DNA from 4 places in the Streptomyces sp. P9-A4 genome. Region 2 is predicted to be linked to each of the others. Evidence: riboswitches for the same ligand, from Rfam matches in the RefSeq annotation. Region 2 holds a riboswitch; each other region holds the start of a gene.
The links. Region 2 has a riboswitch for cobalamin ahead of V4Y03_RS06970 (cobalamin biosynthesis protein). Riboswitches for the same ligand answer to the same signal wherever they lie in the genome.

Region 1 (5,837 bases), 2.0 Mb from region 2:
ACAGCGGGTCGCCCTCGGCGAGGACGGCGACCGTGCGGCCCGCGTCGAGGTGGGCGGCGAGGCGGGCCGCGGCCTCCTCGTAGAAGTCGTCGAGGGCGCCCCGGTAGCCGCCGGGGTGGTCGGTGGTCTCCACCGTGAGCGGGTACATCAGCCGCTCCTCGATGTGGTCCTCGCGGAGGTGTCCGGCGGCGATCGAGCGGGCGATGGAACGGCCGTGGCGGGCCGAGTGGTAGGCGACGACGTCGGCGGCGGCGATGGCCTTCACGGCGGCCACGGTCATCAGGTCCGGATCGCCGGGCCCGAGCCCGACGCCGTACAGCTTGCCGGTCACGGTCGTGCCCCCGTCGCCCTTCGCGCTCATGCCCTCGGTCCCGGTCATGCCCTCGGCCCCGCTCATGCCTGGATCTCCGCTTCGTGAGCGATCGCGTTGATCGCGGCGGCGGTCATCGCGCTGCCGCCGCGCCGGCCCCGTACGACGAGGTATTCGAGGCCGAGGTCCTGGGCGGCCAGCGCGTCCTTGGACTCGGCGGCGCCGATGAAGCCGACCGGTATGCCGAGGACGGCCGCCGGGCGGGGCCCGCCCTTCGCGACCATCTCCAGGAGGTGGAAGAGGGCGGTGGGGGCGTTGCCGATGGCGACGACGGAGCCTTCGAGGCGGTCCCGCCAGAGTTCGAGGGCGGCGGCGGAGCGGGTGGTGCCGAGTTCGGCGGCGAGGCCCGGCACGGCCGGGTCCGACAGCGCGCAGATCACCTCGTTGTCGGCGGGCAGCCGCTTGCGGGTGACGCCGCTCGCGACCATCTGCGCGTCGCAGAGGATCGGCGCACCGGCGCGCAGGGCGGCGCGGGCGTCCGCGACGACCCCGGGGGAGTACGCGATGTCCTGCACGAGGTCGGTCATGCCGCAGGCGTGGATCATCCGGACCGCCACCTGGGCGATGTCGGCGGGCAGGCCCGCCAGATCCGCCTCGGCGCGGATGGTGGCAAAGGACCGGCGGTAGATCTCCGCCCCGTCCTTCTCGTAGTCGAACATCCTGGTGCTCTCGCTCATCTCGTGTGGGTCGGCAGGGCGCGGGCCGCCGCGACTGCCGCGGGCAGGGAGGTACGGGGGGTGGGGGCGCCGTCCACTAGATAGGTGTCGTCGCCGGTGGCGAGGACACCGGTCCAGGCGCCGTACGGGTGCCCGCAGCGGCGCGCGCACCCGGAGAAGTGCACGGGCAGCGGCCCGGGGGGCGCGGCGAGGGCGTCCGCCCGGACGTCGGCGAGGGACTTGGCGCACCCGGGGCGTCCGGTGCAGGCGGTGACCCCGGCGCCGGGGGCGTCGGGGCGGGTGATCAGGCCGTACGACTCCAGCTCGGGGAGTCTCGCGGGGTCGGTGGTGACGACCGCCCCGCGCCAGGGCGTGAGCCGGATCTCGCCGGCGGGCGGCAGGGCCCGCAGCTGGGCGGCGGTCAGCCGGCCGAGCGGGGCGAGGACGTGCAGGGCGTGCTCGCCGAGCGGCCCGGGTGCGGGGGGCGGGGACGCGGGAAGCGGCGGTACGGGTACGGGCTCCGCCGGGATCCCGGCCCGTGCGAGGGCTCCTGCCCAGTCGGGTACGTGCCCTTCGGGCAGTTCGCGGGGCCGCCAGGCCCCGTTCCCGGCGGTCTCGGCGGCGTCGAGGAAGGCGAGGGCGGCGGTGAGGGCGGCGCGGACGGCGTCGTCGGCGGCGAGCCGGAAGACCCGCGCGCCGAGCCACAGCAGGACGGTCCCGCCCTCTCCTGCGACCAAGCTCACATCGCCGCCGAGCCCGGCGACGTCCCCGCGCCCGTCGTCGAGGAGGAACAGGAACCGTCCCGAAAGGGACGCGGCCCGGGGTTCGGCACACAGGGCGGTGTCCAGGGCGCGCGCCCACAACTGCACGTCCGCGTACCCGAGTCCGTCGAGTCCGGAGGCCGGGGAGGCCACGATGTTGCGGACGCGTTCATGGGTGGGGGAGGGCAGCAGCCCCGCCCCGGCGAGAAGCCCCGCGAGCTCCGCCCCGCAGCCGTCGCCGAGACCGCGCAGCTCCGCGTTGCCCCGCGAGGTGATGCTGATCCGCCCGTCACCGAGGGTCTCGGCGACAAGGGCGAGCACCTCGACCTGACGCACGGTCAAGCGCCCGCCGGGCAGGCGCAGTCGGGCGAGCCGGCCGTCGTCGGCGGGATGCAGGCGCAGCGCTCCGGGGCAGGCGTCGCCACGGTCCCGTATGCGAGCTTCGCCCGGTTCGGGCGGCGGGGGCGGGGTGGGCGGCATGGCGGCGAGCATACCCACGGGGAACCGGGCGGCCACCGAGTGTGATCCGGCCGACTCCCCGGCTCCCTCCGGCGCGGAGACCGCACGATCTAGGATGCAGATCGGCATGGGGTCCCAGGACCCCGGGGAGGAAGCCCGGTGAGAATCCGGCGCGGTCCCGCCACTGTGAGCCCGTACCAGCGATGGTGCGGGTGAGTCAGGAACTCCCGCCGTCCATACGACCACCCGGGGCGCGGACAACCCCGAGGAAGGCCTGCGCTCGCCATGCTTCTGCTGCTGTCGCACTCCGACACCGATCTGCTCAGCGCCCGCGCGGCGACCGCCGGCTCCGGCGGCGGTCCGGTCGAGTACCGCTTCGCCAACCCCTCCCGGCTGCCGCTCGCCGACCTTCCGGCCCTGCTCGACGGCGCCGACCTGGTCGTCGTACGGCTCCTCGGCGGGCTCCGCTCCTGGGAGGACGGCCTCGACGCGGTCCGCGCGGCCGGGAAGCCGATGGTCGTCCTCAGCGGCGAACAGGCCCCCGACGCCCAGCTGATGGAGGCGTCCACCGTCCCCGTCGGCGTCGCCACCGAGGCCCACGCCTACCTGGCGCACGGCGGCCCCGCGAACCTGGAGCAGCTCGCCCGCTTCCTGTCCGACACGGTGCTCCTCACCGGTCACGGCTTCGAGGCCCCGGCCGCCGCCCCCACCTGGGGCCCCCTGGAGCGCACGCCCCGGACGACCGACGGTCCGACGATCGCCGTGCTCTACTACCGCGCCCACCACATGAGCGGGAACACCGCCTTCGTCGGCGCCCTCTGCGAGGCCGTCGAGGACGCCGGAGCCCAGGCCCTCCCGCTGTACGTGGCCTCCCTGCGCGCCCCCGAGCCGGAGCTGCTCGACCGCCTCCGCACCGCCGACGCCATCGTCACCACCGTTCTCGCGGCGGGCGGTACGAAGCCCGCCGAGGCGCAGGCCGGCGGCGACGAGGAGGCCTGGGACGCGGGCGCGCTCGCCGCGCTCGACGTGCCGATCCTCCAGGCGCTCTGCCTGACCGGCTCGCGCGCCGCCTGGGAGGAGAACGACGAGGGCCTCTCCCCGCTGGACGCCGCCAGCCAGGTCGCCGTGCCCGAGTTCGACGGCCGGCTCATCACCGTCCCGTTCTCCTTCAAGGAGATCGACGAGGACGGCCTGCCCGCGTACGTCGCCGACGCCGAGCGCGCCGCCCGCGTCGCCGGGATCGCCGTCCGGCACGCCCGCCTCCGCCACATCCCGAACGCCGGGAAGCGGCTGGCGCTCGTCCTCTCCGCGTACCCGACGAAGCACTCCCGCATCGGCAACGCCGTCGGCCTGGACACCCCCGCCTCCGCCGTCTCCCTGCTGCGCCGGCTGATCGCCGAGGGGTACGACTTCGGGCCCGAGGCCGACCTCCCCGGCCTGCTCTCCGGCGACGGCGACGAGCTGATCTACGCCCTCATCGAGGCCGGCGGCCACGACCAGGACTGGCTGACCGAGGAGCAGCTCGCGAAGAACCCGGTCCGCATCCCGGCCGCCGACTACAAGCGCTGGTACGCGACGCTCCCCGAGGAGCTGCGCACCCACGTCGAGGAGCACTGGGGCCCGGCGCCCGGCGAGATGTTCCTCGACCGCTCCCGCAATCCGGAGGGCGACATCGTCCTCGCGGCCCTGCGGCGCGGGAACCTCCTGATCCTCATCCAGCCGCCGCGCGGCTTCGGCGAGAACCCGATCGCGATCTACCACGACCCCGATCTCCCGCCGTCCCACCACTACCTGGCCGCCTACCGCTGGATCGCCGCCCGCGCCGAGGACGGAGGCTTCGGCGCCGACGCCATGGTCCACCTCGGCAAGCACGGCAACCTGGAGTGGCTGCCCGGCAAGAACGCCGGTCTGTCCGCCGCCTGCGGCCCCGACGCCGCCCTCGGCGACATCCCGCTGATCTACCCCTTCCTGGTCAACGACCCGGGCGAGGGCACCCAGGCCAAGCGCCGCGTCCACGCCACCCTCGTCGACCACCTGGTGCCGCCGATGGCCCGCGCCGACTCGTACGGCGACATCGCGCGCCTGGAGCAGCTGCTCGACGAGTACGCGCAGATCTCCTCCATGGACCCGGCGAAGCTGCCCGCGATCCGCGCCCAGATCTGGACGCTGATCCAGGCCGCCAAGCTCGACCACGACCTGGGCCTCCAGGAGCGCCCGGAGGACGACGGCTTCGACGACTTCCTGCTGCACGTCGACGGCTGGCTGTGCGAGGTCAAGGACGCCCAGATCCGCGACGGTCTGCATGTCCTCGGCGGCGCCCCGGAGGGCGAGGCCCGGGTCAACCTGGTCCTCTCCATCCTGCGCGCCCGCCAGATCTGGGGCGGCACGCAGGCGCTGCCGGGTCTGCGCGAGGCGCTCGGCCTGGACGAGTCGGCCGCGACCCGCACCACCGCCGACGAGGCGGAGGCCAAGGCGCGCGAGCTGGTCGAGGGCATGGAGGCGGCGGACTGGTCCGTGGACGCGATCCCGGCCGTGGCCGCCGCGTACGGCTCCGAGGTGCACGCCGTGCTGCGGTTCGCCTGCGAGCAGGTCGTGCCGCGTCTGGCCGGCACCACCGACGAACTCACCCACGCCGTCCACGCGTTGAACGGCGGCTTCGTCCCGGCCGGCCCCTCGGGCTCGCCGCTGCGCGGCCTGGTCAACGTCCTGCCGACCGGCCGGAACTTCTACTCGGTCGACCCGAAGGCCGTGCCCTCCCGGCTCGCCTGGGAGACCGGGCAGGCGCTCGCGGACTCGCTCCTGGAGCGCTACCGCACCGACAACGGCGAGTGGCCGACCTCCGTCGGGCTCTCCCTGTGGGGTACGAGCGCGATGCGCACCGCCGGCGACGACGTGGCCGAGGCGCTCGCCCTGCTCGGCGTCCGCCCGCTGTGGGACGAGGCCTCACGCCGCGTCAACGGCCTTGAGCCGATCCCGCTCGCCGAGCTGGGCCGCCCGCGCGTCGATGTCACACTGCGCATCTCGGGCTTCTTCCGGGACGCGTTCCCGCACGTCATCGGGCTTCTCGACGACGCCGTCCGGCTGGTCGCCGGCCTGGAGGGCGAGTCGGCCGAGGAGAACCACGTCCGGGCGCACGCGCAGGCCGACCTCGCGGAGCACGGCGACGAACGGCGCGCCACGACCCGCATCTTCGGCTCGCGGCCGGGGACGTACGGCGCGGGCATCCTCCAGCTGATCGACTCGCGCGACTGGCGCACGGACGCGGACCTCGCCGAGGTGTACACGGTCTGGGGCGGTTACGCGTACGGGCGCGGGCTCGAAGGCCGCCCGGCGCGCGCCGAGATGGAGACCGCGTACAAGCGGATCGCGGTCGCCGCGAAGAACACGGACACCCGCGAGCACGACATCGCCGACTCAGACGACTACTTCCAGTACCACGGCGGCATGGTCGCGACCGTCCGCGCGCTCAGGGGCACGGCCCCCGAGGCGTACATCGGCGACTCGACCCGCCCCGAGACCGTCCGTACCCGCACGCTCGTCGAGGAGACCTCCCGGGTCTTCCGCGCCCGCGTGGTCAACCCGCGCTGGATC
Region 2 (5,837 bases):
GACGGGCGCGCGGACGGGCCCGGGAACAGGCGCGGCCGCCCGGGGAGAACAGTCGCGGACGGCCTCGGCGGAACGGGGGCGGCGGCCTCAGAGGAGGGGAGTGAGGAAGCGGCGGAGGGCTTCCTCGTAACGGACCGGGTCGGCGTTCCACATCGCGGCGTGCGGGGCGTGCCGCACGGTGTGGAGGGTGACCAGGTCGGGACGGCGCGCGGCGAGCTCGACGGAGGGTTCCCAGGGGGCGACGGTGTCGTCGGGGCCGTGCAGGAGGAGGACCGGGACGCGCAGGGCCTCGGGTTCGGAAGCGGCCATGAGCAGGTCGCCGTGGACTCCGGTCCTGCCCTGGGCGGAGCGGACGGCGAGCGGGAGCAGCGGTCCGGGGACGTGGTGGGCCGAGACGAGGTTGCGGAGGGTGGCTTCCCAGTCGAGGACCGGGGAGTCGAGGACGAGGCCGCTGATCCGGTCGCGCATCCCGGACTCGGCGGCGGCGCGCAGCGCCATCGAGGCCCCGGTCCCCCAGCCGTGCAGGACGACCTTGCGGGCGCCGCGACGGACGGCGTACCGGATGGTGGCGTCGACGTCGCGCCATTCGGAGTCGCCGAGGTGGGCGAGGCCGTCGGGGGAGGCGGGTGCTCCCTCGTCGCCCCGGTAGGCGGGGACGAGGACGGGGATCTTGCGCCGGTTGAAGAAGGGGACGACGTTGAGCGGGTGCTCGCGGGTGGTGCCGAGGCCGTGCAGGGCGATGACCCAGGTGGTGCGGGGGGCGGCGACCAGCCAGGCGGGCAGCGGGCCGAGTTCGCCGGGGATCTCGACGTCCTCCTGGGCGAGCCCGAGGGCGGTGATCGGTGTGCCCCGGTGCAGCTGGGGGGTGAACCGGACGCGGGCTCCGGGGCCGAACACCCCGAGTTCGACCCGTTCCAGGCGCCGGACGACGGTGTCCGCGGTGTGCGGGACCCGGTCGAGGACGGGGCCGACGACGGCGTGCAGGCCGTGGCCCTCGATCCCGTACGTGCCGGGGCGCAGCGAGGCGAGGCTGCGGGTGAGGGTGATCCGTTCGGGGTCCGTGGCGTGCACGGTCAGTTTGGGATCCCCGGGCAGGGGTCGTCCGGACGGCGCCCTGAGGGCGACGTCGCTGGCGTACCGGCCGGCCGCGATCGCGACCGCGCCGACACCGATCAGAGTGGTGACGGCCGCTGCCGTCGCTGTAGCCGGGCGCACGCTCCCAGTCTCGGCACGGTGGGGGCGGGCTGCCACCGGACGGACCCGGCCGGGGGGGTGGGGCGGGGGCCGGGGTCGCCTCGGGGAGGGCCCCTGGGGAGTGACATGGGTCTCCTCGGCGGGGTCGCCCGTCCGGATGACGCGGTCCGGGGAGCGGAACCGGGTGGCGTGGGGCGAACCGGGTCAGGTCGTACGTGCCCGGTGTTCGCCCGGATTACCCGGGGTCGCGGGGTGACCGCATCGTGGACGACCGGCACGCCGGAGCCGTAAGCGGAATGTCTTGACACCGGATGGGGACACCGCAGCGCCCGACCCAGTTCACCTTCCGTTCACTCAGGTTGCCTACGTTCGACTGGCCACTGACGCCAAACGATTGCCTGGGTAAATGGAACACATCACGCTGCTGCTCGCCATTGTGGTCGTGACAGCTCTCGTGTTCGATTTCACGAACGGTTTCCACGACACCGCCAACGCGATGGCCACGACCATCTCGACCGGTGCGCTGAAGCCCAAGACGGCGGTGGCCATGTCCGCCGTGCTCAACCTCGTCGGCGCGTTCCTGTCCGTGGAGGTCGCCAAGACGATCTCCGGCGGGATCATCAACGAAGAGGGCATCCGCACAGAGGTGATCTTCGCCGCGCTGGTCGGCGCCATCCTGTGGAACCTGCTGACCTGGCTGCTCGGACTGCCGTCCAGCTCCTCCCACGCCCTCTTCGGCGGTCTCATCGGCGCCGCGGTCATGTCGGCCGGCTGGTCGGCCGTGAACGGCCCGACGATCGTCACCAAGGTCCTCATCCCGGCCGTCGCCGCGCCGATCGTGGCCGGTCTCGCCGCGATGCTGGCCACCAGGCTGACGTACCGGATCGGCGCGAAGACCGACGAGAAGCACACCGCCAAGGGCTACCGGGTCGGCCAGATCGCCTCCGCCGGTCTCGTCTCCCTCGCCCACGGCACCAACGACGCCCAGAAGACGATGGGCATCATCACCCTGGCCCTGGTCACCCAGGGCGTCGTCGACCCCGGCTCCAACCCGCCGCTCTGGGTCGTCGTCTCCGCCGGCGTCGCGATCGCCCTCGGCACCTACCTCGGTGGCTGGCGCATCATCCGCACCATGGGCAAGGGCCTCACCGACCTCCGGCCGCAGCAGGGCTTCGCCGCCCAGACCAGCGCCGCGACGGTCATCCTGGCCTCCTCGCACCTCGGCTTCTCCCTCTCCACCACCCAGTCCTGCTCGGGTGCCGTGATGGGCGCCGGTCTCGGCCGCAAGGGCGGTGTCGTCCGCTGGTCGACCGCGACCCGGATGTTCGTCGCCTGGGGTCTGACCCTGCCCGCCGCGGCCCTGGTCGGCGCCGGTGCCGAGTTCCTCACCAAGCAGGGCCCCTGGGGCATCGCCGCCGTCGCGGTCCTGCTGATCGCCGGCTCGGGCGTCATCTGGTCGCTGTCCCGCCGCAAGCCGGTCGACCAGCACAACGTCACCGCCGACGACCTCGACGCCGAGGCCGAGCCCGCGGGTGTGGTGACCACCGCCATCGCGGCCGTCACCCCGCCGCCGCCGGCCGGTTCCGTCGCCGCCGTCACCGACGAGGACCTCAAGACCACCATCCCCGCGCCGGCCCCGACCGACCCGAGCGCTCCCCCGGCCCCCGCCGCAGCGGTGTAAGGAACGAACGACATGAAGATCGACTGGGCAGCCCTCGGCTCCGTCTTCGGAGTCAGCCTCGTGGCGACCGTCGCGCTGGTGGGCCTCTTCACCCTCGGCGTCATCGGCCTCTCCAAGCAGGAGCAGGCCGCCGCCCAGGGAGGCTCCGCCGCCCTGGCCCGCACCGGCGCCTACGCCTGCTTCGCCCTGTGCCTCGCGGCCGTGGCGTACGGGATCTACCTGATCGTCGCCTGACGGTCCGCGAACACCAACGGCCGGGCGGTCCGCACCTCGTGTGCGGGCCGCCCGGCCGTCGTGTTTGTGGTGCTTCGCACAGTGACGCGATGCAGGTCAAGGGTGAGTTGACGGCTGTTCTCGGGCCGTGGTGGACTGCCGAGGCCATTACGGAGGCAGTAGAGGAAGTCCGGTGCGAATCCGGCGCGGTCCCGCCACTGTGACCGGATCCGAAGGGTCCGGGAGTCAGGAACTCTCGCCGCCGGTCACGTCGATCCAGGGCGCGGACCCTGAGTGAGGACGCAGCGCCATGCCCGGCCGCAGCCCCAGACCTTCCAGAGCCACCGCCGTCTTCGCGTACGGCGCCGCCGCGGGCCTCGCCGTCGACCTGCTCGTCGGCGACCCCCGCCGCGGCCATCCCGTCGCCGCGTTCGGCCGGGCCGCCGCCGGGGTCGAACGGGCCCTGTGGCGCGACCACCGCGGCTGGGGCGCCCTGCACACCGCCGTCTGCGCCGGCTCCACCGCCGCCCTCGGCGCGCTCGCCGCCCGGACCGTGCGGAACCGGCCGGCCGCTTCCGTCGCCCTCACCGCCGCCTCCGTCTGGGCCGTCGTCGGCGGTACGACCCTGGGGCGGGAGGCCCGCGCGATCGGCGGCGCCCTCGCCGCCGGGGACCTGGAGGTGGCCCGGGAACGGCTGCCCCACCTGTGCGGGCGCGACCCGCACTCCCTGGACGGACCGGCGATGGCCCGCGCGGTCGTCGAGTCGGTCGCCGAGAACACCTCCGACGCCGTGGTCGGCGCCCTCTTCTGGGGCGCGGTCGCGGGCGTGCCCGGCCTCGTCGCCTTCCGCGCCGTCAACACCCTCGACGCCATGGTCGGCCACAAGTCGCCGCGCCACCGCCGCTTCGGCTGGGCCTCCGCCCGCCTCGACGACCTGGCCGGCTGGCCCGGCGCCCGGCTGACGGCCGTGGCCGCGACGCTCGCCGGAGGGAACCCGCGCGGGGCCGTACGGGCCTGGCGGGCGGACGCGGCGAAGCACCCGAGCCCCAACGCGGGCCCCGTCGAGGCCTCCTTCGCGGGCGCGCTCGGCGTACGGCTCGGCGGGACCCTCTCGTACGCCGGAAGGACCGAGCACCGGCCCGTCCTGAACGGGGAGGGGCGGCCCGTCGAGGTCGCCGACATCGACCGGGCGGTCCGGCTGTCCCGCCGGGTCACCGGACTGACCCTGGCCGCCTGTGTGGGCGGCCGGATGATCGCGAGCGCGCTGAAGCGGAGGAACGCATGAGGGGTGGGGGGCTGCTCGTCGCCGGGACCACGTCCGACGCCGGCAAGAGCGTCGTGACGGCCGGCATCTGCCGCTGGCTGGTCCGGCAGGGGATCAAGGTCGCGCCGTTCAAGGGACAGAACATGTCCCTGAACTCCTTCGTGACGCGCGAGGGCGCCGAGATCGGGCGGGCGCAGGCCATGCAGGCGCAGGCCGCCCGCGTCGAGCCGACCGCGCTGATGAACCCAGTGCTGCTCAAGCCGGGCAGCGACCGCTCCAGCCAGGTCGTCCTCATGGGCAGGCCGGTGGGGGAGATGAGCGCCCGGGGGTTCTTCGGGGGGGCTGGGGAGGCGTCTTCCGGGAAGAGGCTGCACGGGGGACGGCAGAAGACGCTCTTCGAGCCGGTGATGGCGTGCCTCGAGGAGCTCCGGGGCACGTATGACGCCGTGATCTGCGAGGGGGCGGGCAGTCCGGCCGAGATCAATCTGCGGCGCACCGACATCGTGAACATGGGCATAGCGCGGGCCGCGAAGCTGCCCGTGGTCGTCGTCGGGGACATCGACCGGGGCGGGGTCTTCGCCCAGTTCTTCGGGACGACGGCGCTGCTCTCGCCCGAGGACCAGTCGCTGGTCGCGGGCTATCTCGTGAACAAGTTCCGGGGTGACGTCACCCTCCTGGAACCGGGTCTCGACATGCTGCACGGGCTCACCGGGCGCCGGACCTTCGGCGTCCTGCCGTACGCGCACGGGCTCGGCATCGACGAGGAGGACGGCCTGAGGGTGTCGCTGCGCGGCACCGTCCGCGAGTCGGTCGTCGCACCGCCGGTCGGTGAGGACGTGCTGCGGATCGCCGTCTGCGCCGTACCCCTGATGTCCAACTTCACGGACGTGGACGCACTGGCCGCCGAGCCGGGTGTCGTCGTGCGGTTCGTGGACCGGGCGGAGGAGCTCGTCGACGCGGACCTGGTCGTCGTGCCGGGGACCCGGGGGACGGTGAAGGCGCTCGCGTGGCTGCGCGAGCGGGGGCTCGCGGACGCCCTCGTCCGGCGCGCGGCCGAGGGCCGGCCGGTGCTCGGCATCTGCGGCGGCTTCCAGGCCCTGGGCGAGCGCATCGAGGACGAGGTCGAATCGAGGGCCGGAGTGGTCGACGGGCTCGGGCTGCTGCCCGTACGGGTGCGGTTCGGGGTCGAGAAGACCCTCGCCCGGCCGGTCGGCGAGGCGCTCGGGGAGCGGGTCGAGGGGTACGAGATCCACCACGGCGTCGCGGACGTGCTGGGCGGTGAGCCGTTCTTGGACGGCTGCCGGGTCGGCTCCGTGTGGGGCACCCACTGGCACGGCTCGCTGGAGAGCGACGGGTTCCGGCGGGCGTTCCTGCGGGAGGTCGCGGCGGCGGCCGGACGACGGTTCGTGCCGGCGCCCGACACGTCGTTCGGGACGCTGCGGGAGGAACAGCTCGACCGCCTCGGCGACCTGATCGAGGAACACG
Region 3 (5,837 bases), 1.1 Mb from region 2:
ACGCCGGCCGGGACCCCGTTCACCATGACGAGGACGGCGGTCTGTCCGTCGGCCTCCAGCACGCCCGAGACGGCGGCGGCGCGGGCGGAGAGCGGGTCCCGCCCCCCGGTGAGGAGCCGGGCGGGCGCGCCGACCGCGACCGTGTCGCCGTCCAGGGTGGCGGTGACCCCGGTGCCTGGGGTGGAGCGGAAGTGCTCGACGGGCGCGGGCCGATGACCCCGGGCCCGCGCGGCGGCGACGACCGCGCGGGCCAGCGGGTGCTCGCTGGGGTGCTCGGCCGCGGCGGCGAGGGCGAGGACGGCGTCCTCGCCGGGGCCGGAGTCCGCCATGGCACGGACGGTGGTGACGCGCGGGGTGCCCTCGGTCAGGGTTCCGGTCTTGTCGAGGGCCACCGCGTCGACCTGGCCGAGGCGCTCCATCACGACGGCGGACTTGACCAGGACGCCGTGCCGGCCCGCGTTCGCGAGGGCGGAGAGCAGTGGGGGCATGGTGGCGAGGACGACGGCGCAGGGCGAGGCGACGATCATGAAGGTCATCGCCCGGAGCAGTGCGTCGGTCAGGTCGGCGCCGAGGGCGAGCGGGACGAGGAAGACGGCCAGGGTGGCGGCGACCATGCCGAGCGAGTAGCGCTGCTCGACCTTCTCGATGAACAGCTGTGTGGGGGCCTTGGTCGCGGAGGCCTCTTCCACCATGCGGACGATCCGGGCGATCACCGAGTCCGAGGCGTCGCGTTCGACCCGGACGCGCAGTGCGCCGGTGCCGTTGAGGGTGCCGGCGAAGACCTCGTCGCCGTTCTCCTTGAGCACGGGCAGGGGCTCGCCGGTGATGGTGGCCTGGTCGACCTCGCTCGCGCCCGTCAGGACACGGCCGTCGGCGCCTACCCGCTCGCCGGGGCGGATGACGACCGTGTCGCCGACGAGGAGTTCCCCGGTCGCCACGGTCTCCTCGGTGCCGTCGCCGAGGAGGCGGGTCGCGGTGGTCGGGGCGAGGTCGAGCAGTCCGCGCACCGAGTCGGCGGTACGGGTGGTGGCCACCGCTTCGAGGGCGCCCGAGGTCGCGAAGATGACGATGAGGAGGGCCCCGTCGAGCACCTGCCCGATGGCGGCGGCGCCGAGGGCGGCGACGACCATCAGCAGGTCCACGTCCAGGGTCTTGTCCCTGAGCGCCTTGAGGCCCTCCTTCGCGGGTTCCCAGCCGCCCGCGAGGTAGGCCGCGGCGTACAGGGGTCCCCAGGTCCACGCGGGCGCGCCGAGGAGGTGCGGGGGGAGGGCGGCCAGGAAGAGGACCAGGGCGGCCAGCGCCCAGCGGGCCTCCGGCAGCGCGAGGACGCGGGTGCGGCGGCGCGGCGGCGTGGTCACGGCGGAGGGCCGGGCTGGTTCGGTCAGGGTGGAGACCATGGCGGAAGGAGTCCTTCGGGGGAGGGGGCGCACGCGCTCACCCACGGGAGGGGTCGTACCGTCCCACCGTACAGGAATACTTGAACATCCATTCATGTGTTCATTTCCGTAGGATGGCGTCCATGGGCCACGGAGCGAACACCACGGACGACGGCGCACCCGCGCGCACCCGCCTGACCCCCGAGAACGCGCAGCAGGTCGCCACCACCCTCCAGGCCCTCTCCACACCGTCGAGGCTCCTGATCCTGGCCCGCCTGCGCGAAGGGCCCTGCGCGGCGACCGAACTCGCGGACGCCGTCGGCATGGAGCAGTCCGCCTGCTCCCACCAGCTCCGTCTGCTGCGCAACCTCGGCCTCGTCACCGGCACCCGGCAGGGCCGCTCCGTGGTCTACGCCCTGCACGACGACCATGTCGCCGGCCTCCTCGACCAGGCCCTCCACCACGTGGAGCACCTCCGCCTCGGCGTGACGGACCCGGCCACCGGGGTGCGCGGGGCGTAGCCGGGGCGGGCGGACCGGCCGGGGTCCGCTCGTGTTCCCCGAGAGGGCCGGGCATCCCGTCGTGGTGACCGGAAAGAAGGCGGGGCGTGCGGCGATCACCGCCACAACCGGGCGCCCCCTCACTAGAGTCGGTACCGAGTCGACATTCTCTGTCAGCCTCACCAGGAGGTACCGATGCGCATGCTCATCAACGTCCCCGAGACCGTCGTCGCCGATGCCCTGCGCGGAATGGCCGCCGCGCATCCCGAGCTCAGCGTCGACGTGGAGCGGCGGGTCGTGACGCGGCGGGACGCGCCCGTCGCGGGGAAGGTCGCTCTGGTGTCCGGCGGAGGGTCCGGGCACGAGCCCCTGCACGGCGGGTTCGTGGGGCCGGGGATGCTCGCGGCCGCCTGCCCGGGAGAGGTCTTCACCTCCCCCGTGCCCGACCAGATGGTGCGGGCCGCGGCGGCGGTGGACAGCGGCGCCGGGGTGCTGTTCGTCGTCAAGAACTACACCGGGGACGTCCTGAACTTCGAGATGGCCGCGGAACTCGCCGAGGAGGAGGGCATCCGGGTCGCCAAGGTCCTCGTCGACGACGACGTCGCCGTCACGGACAGCCTGTACACGGCGGGCCGGCGCGGCACCGGCGCCACCCTCTTCGTGGAGAAGATCGCGGGCGCGGCGGCCGAGGAGGGCGCCCCGCTGGAGCGGGTGGAGTCGATCGCCCGCCGGGTGAACGAACGCTCCCGGTCCTTCGGCGTGGCGCTCGCCGCGTGCACCACCCCCGCCAAGGGCAGCCCCACCTTCGACCTCCCGGAAGGCGAACTGGAGCTGGGGGTCGGCATCCACGGCGAACCCGGACGCGAGCGGCGGCCGATGATGACCTCGCGGGAGATCGCGGACTTCGCCGTCGACGCCGTCCTGACGGACCTGCGCCCGTCCGGGCCGGTGATCGCCCTGGTGAACGGGATGGGAGCGACCCCGCTCCTCGAACTGTACGGATACAACGCCGAGGTGCAGCGGGTGCTCGGCGAGCGGGGGGTGCCGGTGGCCCGGACCCTGGTCGGGAACTACGTGACCTCGCTCGACATGGCCGGCTGCTCGGTGACCCTGTGCGAGGTGGACGAGGAACTGCTGCGGCTCTGGGACGCGCCCGTGGAGACACCGGCGCTGCGCTGGGGACGGTGAGCCGGGTGATGGAACAGGTGGGAGAGAAGGAAGAGACGGGAGAGGCGGACCGGGTGGACGACGGCACGGAGACCTTCGGCGCGGACTTCCTGGTCCGCTGGCTGACCCACCTGGCCGAGGCGGTCGACCGCGAGGCGGACCGGCTCACCGAGCTGGATTCGGCCATCGGCGACGCCGACCACGGCGTCAACCTCAAGCGCGGGTTCGCCGCCGTGAGCGACATCCTCGCGAAGGAGCCGCCGGCGACGCCGGGCGCGGTGCTCACCACCGCCGGACGGCAGTTGATCTCCACGGTCGGCGGCGCGTCGGGGCCGCTGTACGGCACGCTGCTGCGCCGTGCGGGCAAGACGCTGGGCGACGGCGAGCGGGTCACCCGGGCCGAGTTGGCGGAGGCCCTCGGTGCCGGTGTGGCGGCCGTGTCGCAGCTGGGCGGGGCCCAGGTGGGCGACAAGACGATGCTGGACGCCCTCGTGCCGGCCGTGGAGGGGCTGCGGGAGTCGTACGGTGCCGCCCGTACGGCTGCCGAGGCGGGCGCCCTCGCGACCGTACCCCTGAGGGCCCGCAAGGGCAGGGCCAGTTACCTCGGCGAGCGGTCGGTGGGCCACCAGGACCCGGGGGCGACGTCCTCGGCCCTGCTGTTCGCGGCACTCGACGAGACGGCGGGCGCGGAAGCCTCACGCAGCGAGGAAGCCTCACGCAGCGCGGAGTCCTCGCGTACGGAAGCGGCGGGCGCCGAGACCTCGCGCGCCGAGGGGGCGTCATGAGCGGCGGGACCCCGGCCGGTTCCGTCGGCATCGTGCTCGTCTCGCACAGCGCCGCCGTCGCGACGGCGGTGGCCGAGCTGGCCCGGGGGCTCGCCGGCGGCGGCGACCTGGCGCCCGTGGCCCCCGCGGGCGGGACCCCGGACGGCGGCCTCGGCACAAGTTCCGAGCTGATCTGCGAGGCGGCGAAGGCCGTCGACCGGGGCGCCGGGGTGGCGGTCCTGGTCGATCTGGGCAGCGCCGTACTCACCGTGAAGGCGCTGCTCGCCGAGGGCGACGAACTGCCCGGGGGCACCCGCCTGGTGGACGCGCCGTTCGTCGAGGGCGCGGTCGCCGCCCTGGTCACGGCGAGCGCGGGCGGGGACCTCGACGCGGTGGCCGCGGCGGCCTCGGAGGCGTACGCCTACCGCAAGGAGTGAGTGCGCGGAGTGACCGAGACGCCGCACCGGGTGGCGACCGTGTTGTGATCCAGCAGGTCAACGCACTAATGTCGCAGGGCCTTGGTGTACGGGAAACCGGTGAAGTACCGGTGCGGCCCTCGCCACTGTGATCGGGAGGTCCGGCTCCACCCCCGCGGGGAACACCCTCGGGGAAGCCACTGGACCGCGTCGGGAGACCGTCGTGGTGTGGGAAGGCGGAGTCCGGACGGCATGACCGTCAGCCAGGAGACCGGCCAGGGTGCGTTGTCCATCCACGAGGTGCTGGAGAGGGTCTCCCAACCATGCATATAGCCGAGGGGTATCTACCCCCTGTGCACGCCGCCGCCTGGGGCGTCGCGTCCGCGCCGTTCGTCGTCCACGGGGTCCGCGCGCTGACCCGCGAGGTGCGGTCGAATCCCGAGTCCACCCTGCTGCTCGGCGCCTCCGGCGCCTTCACCTTCGTCCTGTCGGCACTCAAACTGCCCTCGGTGACGGGGAGTTGCTCACACCCGACCGGTACGGGTCTGGGCGCCATCCTGTTCCGGCCGCCGATCATGGCGGTCCTGGGGACGATCACCCTGCTCTTCCAGGCGCTGCTGCTCGCGCACGGCGGCCTGACCACGCTCGGCGCGAACGCCTTCTCGATGGCGATCGTCGGCCCCTGGGCCGGCTACGGGACGTACCGGCTGGTGCGCCGCCTCGGGGCGCCGCTGATGGTCGCCGTCTTCTTCGGCGCGTTCGTCGCCGACCTCTCCACGTACTGCGTGACCAGCGTCCAGCTGGCCCTGGCCTTCCCCGACCCGGGCAGCGGTGTCCCCGGCGCGCTCGTCAAGTTCGGCGGGATCTTCGCCGTGACGCAGATTCCGCTCGCGGTGAGCGAGGGCCTGCTCACCGTCCTCGTGATGCGGCTGCTCACGCAGTCCAGCAAGGGTGAACTGATCCGGCTCGGCGTCCTCGCCGGGCGTCGGACGGACCGGCACGAGGAGGCGGCCGCGCGATGAGCAGGAACGCGAAGATCAACGCCCTGCTGCTGCTCGTCGTCGCCGCGCTCGCGGTGCTGCCGCTGGCGCTGGGGCTCGGGGACCACAAGAAGGAGCCGTTCACCGGCTCCGACGCGGAGGCGGAGACCGCGATCACGGAACTTCGCCCGGACTACGAGCCGTGGTTCAGCCCCTTGTACGAGCCGCCGTCCGGAGAGATCGAGTCCGCGCTGTTCGCCTTGCAGGCGGCCGTCGGCGCGGGCGTCCTGGCGTACTACTTCGGTCTGCGGCGGGGCCGCAGACAGGGGGCGGAACGAGCGAAGGCGGAGGCCGGGGCGGCCGTGGAGGAGGGGGCCGCCGCGCACGAGCACGGCGCCGCTCCCCCGCACGACGAGCCCGCCGCCGCGCCGCCGCGCGGGGCACCCGACGGGCAGGACGCGTAGCCGCCGATGCTGCCGATCGACGCGGCGGCGCACAGCGGTCGCTGGCGCCTCCGTCATCCTGCCGAGAAGGCGCTGCTCGGCTTCGGCCTGACCTTGTGCGCCGTCGGTCTGCCGCCGTGGCCGGGCGCCGTGCTCGTCGCGGCGGCCACGCTCACGGTCCTGCTCGGTCC
Region 4 (5,837 bases), 3.5 Mb from region 2:
CGTCCGGCACGACCTGGTGGACCGCATCACCGGCCTCGACACCGTCCGCGAACGCCTGGAGGACCTCGCCGCGAACGCCCGCACCGAGTGCCTCTCGCTGCTCCCCGGCGGCGCCCAGCTGCCCGACACCATGGACGCGAGCCAGCCGCTCGACCAACTCGCCCTGGAACGCGGGGTGAAGATCCGGTCGATCTACCAGGAGAGCTTCCGCAACGACCCCGCGACCGTCGAGTACGTGCGCTGGTACTGCGACCTCGGCGGCGCGGCGCGGACCGTGCCCGTGGTCCCGATGCTGATGGTGGTCGTGGACCGGGAGGCCGCGCTCGTCCCGGTCGACCCGGAGGACGGCCGCGCGGGCGCCCTCGAAGTCCGCAGCCCAGGACTGGTGCACGCGCTCGTGGTGCTCTTCGACCGGCTGTGGGACGCCGGCACACCGTTCGGCGAGGCCCCGCGCCGCGACGAGCACGACCTCTCCCCGCAGGAGCGGGAGTTGCTGATGCTCCTCGGCATCGGCTGCACCGACGACATCGCCGCCCGGCGCCTCGGGGTCTCCCTGCGGACCGTGCGCCGGATGAGTTCGGAACTGATGAACCGGCTCGGCGCGCGCAGCCGTTTCGAGGCGGGGGTGCGGGCCGCCAAGGAGGGCTGGCTCTGAGGCGGACTCCGGGCCCGGTTCCGAAGAATCACTTCCGTTATACGGACGGGGGTTCCGTGGAGCGGGAACCGTCCCCTAGATTTCCCCAGCATTACCGAGGTGATCAGCGAGGGGACGGAATCGCCATGCCGGACACACCAGACACGCCAGAAGCCGCACAAGGGAGACAACCCACCATCACCCCCATGAGGGTGGTGATCGCGCTCTGCCTGATCGCACCGATCGTGGCGATGCTCTGGGTGGGCTCCTACGCCAAGACCGAGCCGCTCTTCATCGGCATCCCGTTCTTCTACTGGTACCAGATGCTCTGGGTGCTCATCTCGACCGCGCTCACCATGATCGCGTACAAGCTGTGGCAGCTGGACCAGCGTGCCCGCAAGGGAGGTGACGCGCGATGAAGGACGGCGTGAACGGCGTGGCGCTCGGCGTCTTCGTCTTCTTCTTCGTGGCCGTCACGGTCATGGGCTTCCTGGCCGCGCGCTGGCGCAAGGCCGACAACGAACAGAGCCTCGACGAATGGGGCCTGGGCGGCCGGTCGTTCGGCACCTGGGTGACCTGGTTCCTGCTCGGCGGCGACCTCTACACCGCGTACACCTTCGTCGCCGTCCCGGCGGCCATCTACGCGGCGGGCGCGGCCGGCTTCTTCGCCGTGCCGTACACGATCCTGGTCTACCCGCTGATCTTCACCTTCCTGCCGCGCCTGTGGTCGGTCTCGCACAAGCACGGGTACATCACCACCTCGGACTTCGTGCGCGGCCGTTTCGGCTCCAAGGGCCTGTCGCTCGCGGTCGCGGTCACCGGCATCCTCGCCACCATGCCGTACATCGCGCTCCAGCTGGTCGGCATCCAGGCCGTCCTGGACGTGATGGGCGTCGGCGGCGGCGAGAACACCCACTGGTTCGTCAAGGACCTGCCGCTGCTGCTCGCGTTCGGTGTCCTCGCGGCGTACACGTACTCCTCGGGCCTGCGCGCCCCGGCGCTCATCGCCTTCGTCAAGGACACCCTGATCTACATCGTCATCGCGGTGGCGATCATCTACATCCCGATCAAGCTGGGCGGCTTCGACGAGATCTTCGCCAAGGCGGGCGAGGCGTACGCGCAGACCAACCCGGCGACCGGCAAGCCGCGCGGCGCGCTCGTCCCCGGTGAGGCCGGCCAGTGGACGTACGCGACCCTCGCGCTCGGCTCGGCGCTCGCGCTGTTCATGTACCCGCACTCCATCACGGCGACGCTGTCGTCGAAGAGCCGTGACGTCATCCGCCGCAACACCACGATCCTGCCGCTGTACTCGCTGATGCTGGGCCTGCTCGCGCTGCTCGGCTTCATGGCGATCGCCGCCGGGATCAAGGTGAAGAACGGCCAGCTCGCGATCCCGCAGCTGTTCGAGACGATGTTCCCGGACTGGTTCGCGGGCGTCGCGTTCGCCGCGATCGGCATCGGCGCGCTCGTCCCGGCCGCGATCATGTCGATCGCCGCGGCCAACCTCTTCACCCGCAACATCTACAAGGACTTCATCAAACCGGACGCCACCCCGGCCCAGGAGACCAAGGTCTCCAAGCTGGTCTCGCTCCTGGTGAAGGTCGGCGCGCTGGTCTTCGTCCTCACCATGGACAAGACGGTCGCGATCAACTTCCAGCTGCTCGGCGGCATCTGGATCCTCCAGACCTTCCCGGCCCTGGTCGGCGGTCTGTTCACCCGCTGGTTCCACCGCTGGGCGCTGCTCGCCGGCTGGGCCGTCGGCATGGTCTACGGCACGGTCGCCGCGTACGGCGTCGCCAGCCCGACCCAGAAGCACTTCGGCGGCTCCTCCGCGGAGATCCCGGGCATCGGCGAGATCGGCTACATCGGCCTCACCGCCTTCGTCCTCAACGTCGTGGTCACGGTCGTCCTGACCTTCGTCCTCAAGGCCGTCAAGGCCCCCGAGGGCGTCGACGAGACCTCCCCGGCGGACTACACGGCCGACCGCGGCGACTCCGGGGTCAAGGACCTCCCGAAGGTCGGCGCCGGGTCGCACTGACCCACGGACGCGCGGTGAAGGGGCCCGGGAAAATCCCGGGCCCCTTTCCGTACGCGCCGGGGCACACTGACCGTCATGGACTTCACGATCAGGGCGGTACGGCCCGAGGAGTACGAGGAGCTCGGTGACCTCACCGGGCTGACCTATCTGAACGACGGACTGCTGCTGCACGGAGAGGACGACTTCTATCTGGACGTGCTGCGCGACACCGCCCGGCGGGCGCGCGAGAGCGAGGTGCTCGTCGCCGTCGACGCCGAGGACGGGATCATCGGCGGGGTGACCTTCGCCCCCGGCGGCACCACCTGGGCGGACATCGCGGTCCCCGGCGAGGCCGAGTTCCGGATGCTCGTGGTCGCTCCGGCGGCCCGCGGCAGGGGCGTCGGGGAAGCCCTCGTACGCACCTGCGTGGACCGGGCGCGGAACCTGCCGGAGTGCGCGCGGATCGTGCTCTCCACGGACGCGAAGATGGTCTCGGCGCACCGGATCTACGAGCGGTTGGGCTTCGTCCGCACCCCCGAGCGGGACTGGGAGCCGATCCCCGACCACCGCCTGCGTACCTACGCCTTGGCGTTCTGAGCCCGGGACCGACACAACATGTGGGGGGTGCCACGAGCGGCGCCCCCCACATGTATGCTCGTCCTCGCTGTCGACGCAGGGGAATCCGGCGCGAATCCGGAACTGTCCCGCAACGGTGTGCTTCATACGGATTCGACGGATCCGTACGACGTGAGTCCGAGGACCTGACGACAGCGCGCCCGGTCCGTCCGTTCCGGGTGCCACAGACGTCCGGGCCTCGCGGAGTGGGCCGGTGGACGCGGCGCACCCGCGCGTACGGGTGCCCGCCTGCCCGCCTTCCCCCGCCGCGGCCCCGAGCCGAGCGAGGGAGAGCCCCCACGTGACCATCGCGCCCGCCGATCCGGCGTCCGCCGAGGCTTCCGCGGTCGAGAGCGACGGCCCCGGGACCGTGCTGCTGCGGACCCTGACCGACCTCACCGCCGATCTCCCCGACACCGACCCCGGCAAGGTCGCCGCCGCCGCGCTCCGCGGTCGCAGCGCCGTCGCGGACGAGGCGGAGCTGCGCGAACTGGCCACCGAGGCTGCCGCGGGCCTGATCGCCGAGGACCCGGCGTACTCCCGGCTCGCCGCCCGGCTCCTGACGATCACGATCGCCGACGAGGCGGCCGGCCAGGGCGCCGTCGCCTTCTCCGCCTCCGTGGCCGTCGGTCACCGCGAGGGTCTGATCGCCGACCGCACCGCCGCCTTCGTCGCGCTGCACGCGGACCGGCTCGACGCGACGATCGACCGGGCCGGCGACGACCGCTTCGGCTACTTCGGTCTGCGCACCCTCTACTCGCGCTACCTGCTGCGCCACCCGATCACCCGCGAGGTGATCGAGACCCCGCAGCACTTCATGCTGCGCGTCGCCTGCGGTCTCGCCGAGGACGACTCGGTCCGCGCGCTCGACGAGGTCGCCGCGTTGTACGGCCTGATGAGCCGCCTGGACTACCTGCCGTCCTCCCCCACGCTCTTCAACTCCGGCACCCGCCACCCGCAGATGTCCTCCTGCTACCTGCTGGACTCCCCGCAGGACGAGCTGGACTCCATCTACGACCGCTACCACCAGGTCGCGCGGCTCTCGAAGCACGCGGGCGGCATCGGCCTCTCGTACTCCCGCATCCGGGCCCGCGGTTCGCTGATCCGGGGCACCAACGGGCACTCCAACGGCATCGTGCCGTTCCTGAAGACCCTCGACGCCTCCGTCGCCGCCGTGAACCAGGGCGGTCGCCGCAAGGGCGCCGCCGCGGTCTACCTGGAGACCTGGCACGCGGACATCGAGGAGTTCCTCGAGCTCCGCGACAACACCGGCGAGGACCAGCGCCGCACGCACAACCTGAACCTGGCGCACTGGATCCCTGACGAGTTCATGCGCCGGGTCAACGCCGACGCCGACTGGTCGCTGTTCTCCCCGGCGGACGTGCCCGAGCTGGTCGACCTGTACGGCGAGGAGTTCGACGCCGCCTACCACAAGGCCGAGGCGGCGGGCCTGGCCCGCAAGACCATGCCGGCCCGTGACCTGTACGGCCGGATGATGCGGACCCTGGCCCAGACCGGCAACGGCTGGATGACCTTCAAGGACGCCTCGAACCGGACCGCCAACCAGACCGCCGAGCCCGGCACCGTCGTCCACTCCTCGAACCTCTGCACCGAGATCATCGAGGTCACGAACGACGGCGAGACGGCCGTCTGCAACCTGGGCTCGGTCAACCTGGGTTCGTTCGTCGTCGGTTCGGACATCGACTGGGACCGCCTGGACGAGACCGTCCGCACGGCCGTCACCTTCCTCGACCGCGTCGTCGACATCAACTTCTACCCGACCGAGCAGGCGGGCCGCTCCAACGCCCGCTGGCGGCCGGTGGGCCTGGGCGCGATGGGCCTCCAGGACGTCTTCTTCCAGCTGAAGCTGCCGTTCGACTCCGCCGAGGCGCGCGCGCTGTCGACGAAGATCTCCGAGCGGATCATGCTGGCGGCGTACGAGGCCTCCGCCGACCTCGCCGAGCGCAGCGGCCCGCTCCCCGCCTGGGACGAGACCCGCACCGCCCGCGGCGTCCTGCACCCCGACCACTACGACGTGGAGCTCAACTGGCCGGAGCGCTGGGCGGCGCTGCGCGAGCGGATCGCGGCGGTCGGCATGCGCAACAGCCTCCTGCTCGCCATCGCGCCGACGGCGACCATCGCCTCGATCGCGGGCGTCTACGAGTGCATCGAGCCGCAGGTCTCCAACCTGTTCAAGCGCGAGACGCTGTCCGGCGAGTTCCTCCAGGTCAACTCCTACCTGGTCGACGAGCTGAAGAGGCTCGGCGTGTGGGACGCGCAGACCCGTGACGCGCTCCGCGACGCCAGCGGTTCGGTGGCCGGCTTCACCTGGATCCCGGCCGAGGTCCGCGAGCTGTACCGGACGGCCTGGGAGATCCCGCAGCGCGGTCTGATCGACATGGCCGCCGCCCGTACGCCGTTCCTGGACCAGTCGCAGTCGCTGAACCTGTTCCTGGAGACGCCGACGATCGGCAAGCTGTCGTCGATGTACGCGTACGCCTGGAAGCAGGGCCTGAAGACGACGTACTACCTGCGCTCCCGCCCGGCGACCCGGATCGCCCGCGCCGCCCA

Region 1: another riboswitch for cobalamin. It lies ahead of cobN (cobaltochelatase subunit CobN); the one in region 2 lies ahead of V4Y03_RS06970 (cobalamin biosynthesis protein).
Region 3: another riboswitch for cobalamin. It lies ahead of V4Y03_RS01975 (energy-coupling factor ABC transporter permease); the one in region 2 lies ahead of V4Y03_RS06970 (cobalamin biosynthesis protein).
Region 4: another riboswitch for cobalamin. It lies ahead of V4Y03_RS22950 (ribonucleoside-diphosphate reductase subunit alpha); the one in region 2 lies ahead of V4Y03_RS06970 (cobalamin biosynthesis protein).

What each region holds. Positions count from the first base shown of each region.
Region 1 covers NZ_JAZIFY010000001.1:3,558,758-3,564,594, reverse strand. Annotated here, with positions in the region: gene V4Y03_RS15960 (precorrin-2 C(20)-methyltransferase) at 1-361, opposite strand, end outside; gene V4Y03_RS15955 (precorrin-8X methylmutase) at 394-1,047, opposite strand; gene V4Y03_RS15950 (cobalamin biosynthesis protein CobG) at 1,044-2,279, opposite strand; cobalamin riboswitch at 2,353-2,492, shown strand; gene cobN (cobaltochelatase subunit CobN) at 2,532-5,837, shown strand, end outside.
Region 2 covers NZ_JAZIFY010000001.1:1,546,197-1,552,033, forward strand. Annotated here, with positions in the region: gene V4Y03_RS06955 (alpha/beta hydrolase) at 88-1,215, opposite strand; gene V4Y03_RS06960 (inorganic phosphate transporter) at 1,601-2,875, shown strand; gene V4Y03_RS06965 (hypothetical protein) at 2,888-3,109, shown strand; cobalamin riboswitch at 3,224-3,363, shown strand; gene V4Y03_RS06970 (cobalamin biosynthesis protein) at 3,399-4,373, shown strand; gene V4Y03_RS06975 (cobyric acid synthase) at 4,370-5,837, shown strand, end outside.
Region 3 covers NZ_JAZIFY010000001.1:436,199-442,035, forward strand. Annotated here, with positions in the region: gene V4Y03_RS01950 (heavy metal translocating P-type ATPase) at 1-1,397, opposite strand, end outside; gene V4Y03_RS01955 (ArsR/SmtB family transcription factor) at 1,520-1,897, shown strand; gene dhaK (dihydroxyacetone kinase subunit DhaK) at 2,072-3,064, shown strand; gene dhaL (dihydroxyacetone kinase subunit DhaL) at 3,073-3,828, shown strand; gene V4Y03_RS01970 (PTS-dependent dihydroxyacetone kinase phosphotransferase subunit DhaM) at 3,825-4,244, shown strand; cobalamin riboswitch at 4,310-4,517, shown strand; gene V4Y03_RS01975 (energy-coupling factor ABC transporter permease) at 4,547-5,245, shown strand; gene V4Y03_RS01980 (energy-coupling factor ABC transporter substrate-binding protein) at 5,242-5,667, shown strand; gene cbiQ (cobalt ECF transporter T component CbiQ) at 5,674-5,837, shown strand, end outside.
Region 4 covers NZ_JAZIFY010000001.1:5,052,351-5,058,187, reverse strand. Annotated here, with positions in the region: gene V4Y03_RS22970 (LuxR C-terminal-related transcriptional regulator) at 1-655, shown strand, start outside; gene V4Y03_RS22965 (DUF3311 domain-containing protein) at 841-1,053, shown strand; gene mctP (monocarboxylate uptake permease MctP) at 1,050-2,672, shown strand; gene V4Y03_RS22955 (GNAT family N-acetyltransferase) at 2,748-3,248, shown strand; cobalamin riboswitch at 3,303-3,434, shown strand; gene V4Y03_RS22950 (ribonucleoside-diphosphate reductase subunit alpha) at 3,568-5,837, shown strand, end outside.